2 regions of the Micromonospora citrea genome follow, and region 2 is predicted to be linked to the other one. Evidence: riboswitches for the same ligand, from Rfam matches in the RefSeq annotation. Region 2 holds a riboswitch; the other holds the start of a gene.
What was found. Region 2 has a riboswitch for glycine ahead of gcvP (aminomethyl-transferring glycine dehydrogenase). Riboswitches for the same ligand answer to the same signal wherever they lie in the genome.
Positions count from the first base shown of each region.

Region 1: it holds a riboswitch for glycine, as region 2 does, so the genes downstream of both, gcvH (glycine cleavage system protein GcvH) here and gcvP (aminomethyl-transferring glycine dehydrogenase) in region 2, are expected to answer to the same signal.

Region 1 covers NZ_FMHZ01000002.1:200,928-205,338, forward strand. The annotation lists gene GA0070606_RS01255 (L-serine ammonia-lyase) at 1-675, opposite strand, end outside; gene GA0070606_RS01260 (proline dehydrogenase family protein) at 816-1,682, opposite strand; gene gcvH (glycine cleavage system protein GcvH) at 1,769-2,158, opposite strand; glycine riboswitch at 2,575-2,668, opposite strand; glycine riboswitch at 2,669-2,755, opposite strand; gene GA0070606_RS01275 (LysR family transcriptional regulator) at 2,846-3,802, opposite strand; gene GA0070606_RS01280 (collagenase) at 3,928-4,411, opposite strand, start outside.
Region 2 covers NZ_FMHZ01000002.1:7,029,710-7,034,120, reverse strand. The annotation lists gene GA0070606_RS31240 (sensor histidine kinase) at 1-525, opposite strand, end outside; gene GA0070606_RS34110 (hypothetical protein) at 670-1,716, shown strand; partial or broken gene GA0070606_RS34105 (YybH family protein) at 1,751-2,074, opposite strand; glycine riboswitch at 2,070-2,169, shown strand; gene gcvP (aminomethyl-transferring glycine dehydrogenase) at 2,244-4,411, shown strand, end outside.

The DNA of each region.
Region 1 (4,411 bases), 6.8 Mb from region 2:
CCGCTCCACGCACTCCCGCATCACCCGCCAGATCTCCAACAGACCCGCCCGCACCTCACCCCCGCTGCGCCAGGACAACTCGTTGGCCAGCATCACGTCGCTGATCGACAACCCGGTCGCCGAGGTGACGCCGAGCAGTTGCGCGCCGGTGAGAAACGGATACCGCACCCGCGTGACATCCGACTTGATCCGGTCGACCCCGGCCGCCGCCTCATCCACCACGAACCCGCCACCGACCGAGTAGTACGTCCGCACCCGCAACTCCACACCCCGCTCGTCGAACGCCACGAACGTCATCCCGTTCGGATGAAACGGCAACGACCGACGCCGATGCAACACCAGATCCCGCTCCGGATCAAAGTCGACCTCGTGCACACCCAACAGCCACAACCGCCGCTCCGCCCGCACCCGCGCCACCCACGCGTCGACCCCATCGGTGTCCACCGTCTCCGGCGCCTCACCCGCCAACCCCAACAACACCGCCCGGTCACTACCGTGCCCACGCCCCGTCGCACCCAACGAACCGAACAACTCCACCTGCACCCGCACCGTGCCCGACAACAACCCGTCAGCCTTCAACCCCGCCACGAACGCACGCGCGGCCCGCATCGGCCCCACCGTGTGCGAACTCGACGGCCCGACACCGACACTGAAAAGATCGAAAACGCTGATCATGATGCCTGCTCCTGTCGCGGTTGCTGGTTGTCGCTGCCGGCGCGTGGGGACGTCTCCCCGCCCTTCCGAGGTGGTCGCGCCCCGGTCCGCCGGGGCGGGAGTCGCCCCTCGGCGTCCGCCCCGCCCCGGGCGGCCCGCGGTCAGTTCGCGGCGCCGGGCGCGAAGGATCGGGCCAGGAGCAGCAGGTTGGCGGGCTTCTCGGCGAGGCGGCGGGTGAAATAGCCGTACCAGTCGTGGCCGTAGGGCAGGTAGACCCGCATCCGGTGCCCCTCCCCCGCGAGCCGGGCCTGCTCGTTGGCGCGGATCCCGTAGAGCATCTGGAACTCGAAGTCGCCCGCGCCGCGGCCGTTGTCGCGAGCGAGGCGGATGGCGCTGTCGACCAGTCGCGGATCGTGGGTGGCGACCATCGGGTAGCCGTCTCCCGCCATGAGGACCCGCAGGCAGTGTTCGAAAGCGTCGTCCACCTGTCGTGATCGGACGTGCGCCACCGAGGCCGGCTCCGCGTAGGCCCCCTTCACCAGCCGGACCCGGCTGCCCGCGTACGCGAGGTCGCGGCAGTCGGAGACCGTGCGGTGCAGGCACGCCTGGAGGGCGACGCCCACCCACGGAAACTCCGCGCGCAGGTCGTGGAGCACGGCAAGCGTCGTGTCGACCGTGCTGTGGTCCTCCATGTCGATCGTCACGGCGCAGCCGGCTGCGGCTGCGGCGGCGCAGATGTCGCGGGTGAGCCGGTACGCGTGGTCGCGCCCGTCGACCGGCAGGGAGCCGCCCAGCGCGGAGAGCTTGACCGACGCCTCCGCGGACGCGGCCAGACCCGCCCTGCCCAACGACGCGAGCAGGGCCCGGTAGGTGTCGCGGACGCCCTCGGCCTGGCTGAGCGTCGTCGTGTCCTCCCCGAGGTGGTCGATCGTGACGTGCATCCCCGCCGCGGTGAGCCGCCGGGCCACGGCGACGACCTCGTCGTTCTCCTCACCCGCGACGAAGCGTCGCACCACCTGCCGGGTCATCGCGGATCCCGCCACGAGCCCGCGCAGACGGTCACTTCCCGCCGCATTCAGCAGCAGCCTGTTCGGCACGGCATGTCCTCTCTCGGTTACGGCGTCGGGGAACGGACGTCGTCGACGAGGGCGCGGTACTCGTCCGCCGTCATCAGCGGCGGCACGTCGGCCAGGCGGACCCGCAGCAGCCAGCCCTTCCCGTACGGGTCGGCGCCGATCAGGCCCGGGTCGGCGAGTACCTCGCGGTTGACGTCGACGACCTCTCCGCCGACCGGCAGGTACAGCTCGGCCACCGACTTCGTGGACTCGACCTCGCCGCAGACGTCGCCGGCCGCCAGGCGGCTGCCGGGCTCGGGCAGTTCCGCGTAGATGACGTCGCCGAGCGCCGCCGCCGCGTAGGCGGTGATCCCCACCGCTGCCGGCTCGATCGACTCGTCGACCCACTCGTGGTTCTCGCTGTACCGAAGGTGCGCCGGTACGTCCATGTCTCGTCTCCTCGGTGAACGGAATCGCGTCAGCGCGGGCGGCGAGCCGGCAGCGGGGCGCGTGCCATCGGCTCGCCGCCGTCTCGGACGGCGGCGAGCCGGCCGGCGGCGGCCCGGGCACGGGTGTGGGGGTGTCGGGGACGCGCGGGTCCGGCGCGGTGGGGACCGCGTGCCCGGGGTCGCTGTCGGTGCCGACGGCCTTCCACCGGTCGCGGCGTCCGCTCAGGGCGGGCGACGCGGTGTTCGGCGGCGGTCTCGCTGTCGTCGCGCGGCGGCATCGGCCAGCCGGCGGTGGCGGTGGACCGGGCTCCGATCGCCCGGTGCACGGTGTGCGGGAGTGGGTGGCGCAGAGTCGTCTGGCCCTGGTGCACGGAGGCGCTCCTCGTCCCGACGCGCGCGGCGTCGTACGGTCGGTTGCCTCCCGCTCTGTCATTGACCTGAGAGCTTCACCGCCGAGGGGCGGTTTGCACCGTGGGTGAGACGATCGGTCGTCTGCTTTCCAGAGTCCACCTCGCCTGTGCGGTAATGGTGCCTGAGAGTTTCTTGGGAGTTTGCTCCTTCGGCGCCCCGTTCCGGGGTCTCTCCCGCACAGGTTCGAACGGTGTCTATGTAGTTGTCGGCTGTCGGGGCAGACAGTAGGCGATCGGCGGAGACGCCGTCAACATCAACCACCGACCGCCCCGGTCGTCACACCACCGGGTGCGCGTGGGGGTGCTCCCGCCACCATCGGGCGAACACCGGGTTGTCGTGGACGTGCTCGAGGTAGGCCCGGGCGAGCGCCCGGAACAGGCCGGCGCTCTGCTCGTGCGTGAAGGCGTCCCGCCGCCAGACCACCGCGAGCCTCGCCACCTGCGGCTCGCCGTCGAGGGGAAGGACCTTCGTGCCGGGGGCCGGCGCCCAGGTCGGGTCGACCAGGCGGACGCCGTCGCCGGCCGCCACCAGCGGGTACGCCGCCCCGCTGGGCGCCTCGTAGCGGATCTTCGGTTCGAAGCCGGCGACGCGGCAGGCGCGACGGAACGAGGCGAGGGTGCCGTCGTCGGGCCCGGGCGGGCACACCCACGACTCCTCGCTGAGGTCGGCCAGCCGGACCGTCTCGCGCTCCGCGTGGCGGTGCGTCGCGGACAACGCGACGAAGATGGGGTACCGGGGCACCATCGTGCGGCTGGCGAGCGCGGCGCCGATAGGCAGGTCGAAGCCCTCCATGTTGCCCACCAGGGCGGCGTCCAGCTGACCGCGGGCGACCGCCTCGACCAGCAGGCGCGACGACGGCTCGATCTGCAGCGCGATCTCCGCGTGCGGGAACCCCTCGGCGAGCCGGGGCACGACACTGCTCAGGCAGGCGACGTGGACGGTGCCGACCCGCAGCAGCCCGGCGGCGCGGTGCTTGTCGGCGAAGTCGTCGACGAGCGCGTCGACCTCCGCCAGCACGACGCGGGCCCGCCTGAGCACCAGCTTGCCGAGTTCGGTCGGCTGGCTGCCGGTGCGACCGCGGACGAACAGCGCGCCTCCCACCACGTCCTCGATGCGGCGCAGCTGGGCCGTCAGTGCCGGCTGGGACAGGCCCAGCTGGGCGGCGGCCCGCGTCACGCTCCCCGCCTCGGCGACGGCACAGATCGCCCGCAGGTGCCGTACATCGATGTCCATGGCGAGGGATTATGCCGGCACCGGGGCGCGCCGCCCGCCGGCGTCGGCCCGGTCCGACGGCGCGGACGCGCCGCCCGGCGCCTGGCCGGGCGACGCGTCCTCTCGGGCAGGCTCGCGGTCGGGCGTCAGTAGCGGGCGCTGACGGTGGCTCCCGCGCAGGACGTCTTGCCGTAGAGGCTGACGTAGTGGTAGCCGGCGGACGGGTCGGTGACGGTCAGGGTCTCGGCGTTGCCGGCGCCGGTCGAGGATCGGGTGGCGTTGCCGGTCGTCGCCCAGGTGGAGGGGCTGTAGTACAGGTCGCAGTCGCCCGTCCCGCCGGCCACGCTGATCGTCATGGTGGTGACGCCGGAGGGCAGGTGGAGGTACAGGTAGTCGTAGTTGCCGGCCGTCGCCGAGCGGCCGCTGCGTTGACAGTCGCGGTCGAGCGCCCGGGTGTCGGCGCCGGCGCACTCCGGCAGCGCGCTTCCGCCGCCGGCCGCGACGGAGATCGTCTGTGCGGTGGTCGCGGTGGCCCCCTGGTCGTCGGTGACGGTCAGGGAGACGGTGTAGGTGCCGGCCGACGCATAGGTTCGCGTCGGGTTCGTCGCCGACGACGTGGTGCCGTCGCCG
Region 2 (4,411 bases):
GCGCTCGCCGCGTTCCGCCCGTTCCCGGATGCGGTGCAGCAGCTCGTGCCTGGTGCCGACGTAGAGGCCGAGCAGCACTGGCGCGACACAGCCCGCCATGCTGATCGGGATGGCGCCGTCCGCGCCGGCGAACCGCCAGATCGGCACGGCGACCAGTACGGTGGACGCCAGCGTGGCGGCGGCGACCCTGGGCCCGCCGGGGCGACGTTCGCCCAGCGTGTAGAGCGCGACCGCGACGGCCGCGTGGGCCGACACGAGAGCGTTCGCCAGCAGCGCGGCGGCGAGCAGGGTGACCGGCAGTCTTCGTCGCCATCTGGTCAGCAGCCCCAGCGTCGCGGCGAGCGGGACGCCGAGCCACGGCGGCGGGACGCGGTCGTCGAGGCCGGCCAGGGTCGGGCCGAAGAAGTCGTTGGTCCCGAACGCGCCGGTCGCCGTGAGCACCGCGACGAGCAGCGCCACGGCCGTGTCGGTGGGCGCGGGCCGACGGAGCCGGCGCGTCGCCGGATGTGGGTCGTACGCGTTCATCGTGCCGCCAGGGTAGGCGCCCTGCCGGGGTGGGCGCGTCGGCGGAAAGTTGTAGCCGGCGCCGGCGAAACAGCGCCGATGTGCGCAGCGGCTTTCCCGCATCAGCCGACGTGGCGGCACGGCGTGGCCGGCGACGCTGGCGGCATGGTCCTCCACGAACGGCCCGGCCGCTGGCTCAGCCCCAGAAACCTGCAGTTCGCCTTCGGGGTCTTCGCGCTCGCCGCGGCGACCTTCGTGGCGCTGCGGCGCGACGGTCACCATCCCCGGTTTCAGACAGCCGCGACGCTCGGGTACGCGCTGGCGGCGGCGCTGTCGTTCGGCAGCTGGTTCGCGCTGCGCCGCGCGGCGGCCGTCGGGCACGTCCAGCGCGTCCTGATCGTCTTCCATCTGGTGTTCGTCCCCGCACAGTTCTTGTTCCTGCTCGCCCACCAGCTGCCGTGGCTGGGCATGCTGCTGTCGACGCTGGTCACCGTTGGGCTGCGGCCGCGCTTCCCCCGGCTCGGGCGGGTGTGGCGCAAGGTGTGGTTGACGCTGCATGTCGGCATCGGCGTGGGCTGGTTGGGCGTGTCCCTGGGGATGCTCACCCTGTCCGTCGTCGGGGTGAGCACGGACCGGCCGCAGGTACGGCACGGCGCCTATCTGCTCATGGACACGTTCAACGTCGCCCTGGCGATCCCGAGTGTCTTCCTGGCGATCGTCACCGGTGTGGTGGTGTCGTTGGGCACGCCCTGGGGTCTGGTGCGGCACCGCTGGGTGCTGGCCAAGCTGGTCATCGCGCTCAGCCTTCCCGTCCTCGCCACCTTCGAGGGCCCGTGGATCGACGAGCTGGCGGCGCGCACGGCGGACCCCGCTGCCGAACCCGGCGCGACCGGGATGCTGCTGGTCGGCGCGATGGCGCTGTTCCTCGCCCTGCTCTGGACGGCGACGGGCCTGTCCGTGTTCAAGCCCGGCGGCAGGACCCGCTGGGGGCGACGCGCGGGGGCGGGCCGCGACGACCCCGGCGGTGACGCCCGCCGTCGCAGGTCGCGGGCCGGGTCAGCCGGCGGCGCGGGGCTGGTCGATGACCCACCGTCAGGTGCCGTCGGGCCGGCGACGGGCCACCTCGACGGTGACGCCGCCGCCGTCGAGTCGGGTGGAGGTCGGCGCCAGGTCCCCGGCGCGCAGGGTCGGCTGCGGCTGCCCGGGGGGTGAAGGTGGGCCGGCCGGCCAGCAGCGCCGTGAGCGCGGCCCGGATGGCCCGCGTGCCGACGGCCGGGCCGGCGGGGGTGGCCAGGACCGCGTCGGGCTCGTAGAGGGCGACCAGGCCGTCGACGTCGCCGGTGTTGGCGCGGGCGACGAAGAACCGGCCGAGGTCCTCGGGGCTCGTCGCGGGCGCCGGGCGGCGCGTGGATTCCGCCCGGTTCGTGGAATCTGGCGGGTTCGTGGAGTCTGGCGGGTTCGGTGGACTCGGGCATCTGTCACACCTCCACAGCTCACGGTGATCGTCGCCCGGGGGTACGACATCCGCCGGGCAACCGGGCGCTGGTAGCGTTGACCATGCCGGTACCACCCACGTGGGAGAGACCGCCCGGAAGGCATCAGGGGCGGCGCCGAAGGGGCAAATCCTCCCCGGAACCTCTCAGGCAAAAGGACCTCGTGGGCAGGCACTGTGGAGCGCTGCGCGGGCGCGACAGAGGGGGAGGCCGACCTGTCGACCTCGCCCCAGGGGAGCGCCGCACATGACCGCAGAGCAGTTCGCCGCCCGCCACATCGGCCCCGAGCCGGCCGACGAGCGCCGGATGCTGGAGGCCGTCGGCTACGGCTCGATCGACGAGCTGATGGACGCCGCGATCCCCGAGGTGATCCGCTGGCACGGCACGCTGGACCTGCCGGAGCCGGCCACCGAGCACGACGCCATCGCCGAGCTGCGCGCCCTGGCCGCCCGCAACACCGTCGCCGTGTCCATGATCGGGTTGGGTTACCACGGCACGCACACCCCGGCGGTGATCCGCCGCAACGTGCTGGAGAACCCGGCGTGGTACACGGCGTACACGCCGTACCAGCCGGAGATCAGCCAGGGCCGGCTGGAGGCGCTGCTGAACTTCCAGACCATGGTGACGGACCTGACCGGGCTGGCGACGGCTAACGCGTCGATGCTCGACGAGGGCACTGCCGCTGCCGAGGCGATGACCCTCGCGCGCCGCGCGTCGAAGAGCAGGAGCCCGGTGTACGTCGTCGACGCCGACGCCCTGCCGCAGACCGTCGCGGTGATCACCAGCCGGGCCGAGCCGCTCGGCATCGACGTGCGGGTGCTCGACGTGGAACGCGACGAACTGCCGGCGGAGTTCTTCGGCCTGCACCTGCAGTATCCGGGCGCGTCGGGCGCGGTGCGTGACCACGCGCCGCTGGTAGAGGCGGCGCACGCCGTGGGAGCGCTGGTCACCGTGGCGGCGGACCTGCTGGCCCTGACGCTGCTGCGCCCGCCGGGGGAGATCGGCGCCGACATCGCGGCCGGCACCACCCAGCGGTTCGGGGTGCCGATGGGCTTCGGTGGGCCGCACGCCGGCTACCTGGCGGTGCGGGCGGGCCTGGAGCGGATGCTGCCCGGCCGCCTCGTGGGGGTGTCCCGCGACGCCGACGGCAACCCGGCGTACCGGCTGGCGTTGCAGACCCGCGAGCAGCACATCCGTCGGGAGAGGGCGACCAGCAACATCTGCACCGCGCAGGTGCTCCTCGCGGTGATGGCCGGCATGTACGCCGTCTACCACGGCCCCGACGGGCTGCGGGCCGTCGCGGCGCGTACGCACGAGATGGCGGCGCGGCTCGCGGCCGGGCTGCGCGCCGGCGGGGTGGCCGTCGCGGAGGTCGCGTTCTTCGACACCGTCACCGCGACGGTGCCGGGCCGGGCCGCGCAGGTGGTGGCGGCGGCCGCGCAGCGGGGCGTGAACCTGCGGCTGGTCGACGCCGACCGGGTCGGCGTCTCCTGCGACGAGACGACCACGCCGGCGCACCTGGCGGCGGTGTGGGCCGCGTTCGGCGTCGACGCCGTCGACGGCGCCGTGGACGCCGCGCTGCCCACCGGGCTGGCGCGCACGTCGGAGTTCCTGACCCACCCGGTGTTCCGCAGTCACCACTCGGAGACGGCGATGCTGCGCTACCTGCGGCGGCTGTCGGACTTCGACTACGCCCTGGACCGGGGGATGATTCCGCTCGGGTCGTGCACGATGAAGCTCAACGCGACCACCGAGATGGAGCCGGTGAGCTGGGCGGAGTTCGCGCACGTCCACCCGTTCGCGCCGGCGGCGCAGACCGCCGGCTACCGGGAGATGATCGCCCAGTTGGAGGGGTGGCTGGCGGAGGTGACCGGATACGACGCGGTCAGCGTGCAGCCCAACGCCGGGTCGCAGGGCGAGCTGGCCGGGTTGCTGGCCATCCGGGCCTACCACCGCGACCGCGGTGAGGGGCACCGTGACGTGTGCCTGATCCCGTCGTCGGCGCACGGCACGAACGCGGCCAGCGCGGTGATGGCCGGCATGCGGGTCGTCGTGGTCGGCTGCGACGCCGACGGCAACGTCGACCTCGTCGACCTCGACACGAAGATCGACAAGCACCGGGACGCCCTCGCGGCGATCATGGTGACGTATCCGTCGACGCACGGGGTGTACGAGACGGGCATCGCGTCGCTGTGCGCGAAGGTCCACGACGCCGGCGGTCAGGTGTACGTCGACGGGGCGAACCTCAACGCGCTGGTCGGGTTCGCCAAGCCGGGCAGGTTCGGGGCGGACGTGTCGCACCTGAACCTGCACAAGACGTTCTGCATTCCGCACGGTGGCGGCGGGCCGGGGGTGGGTCCGGTGGCGGTGCGGGCGCACCTGGCGCCGTTCCTGCCCGGCGACCCGCTGGGCGC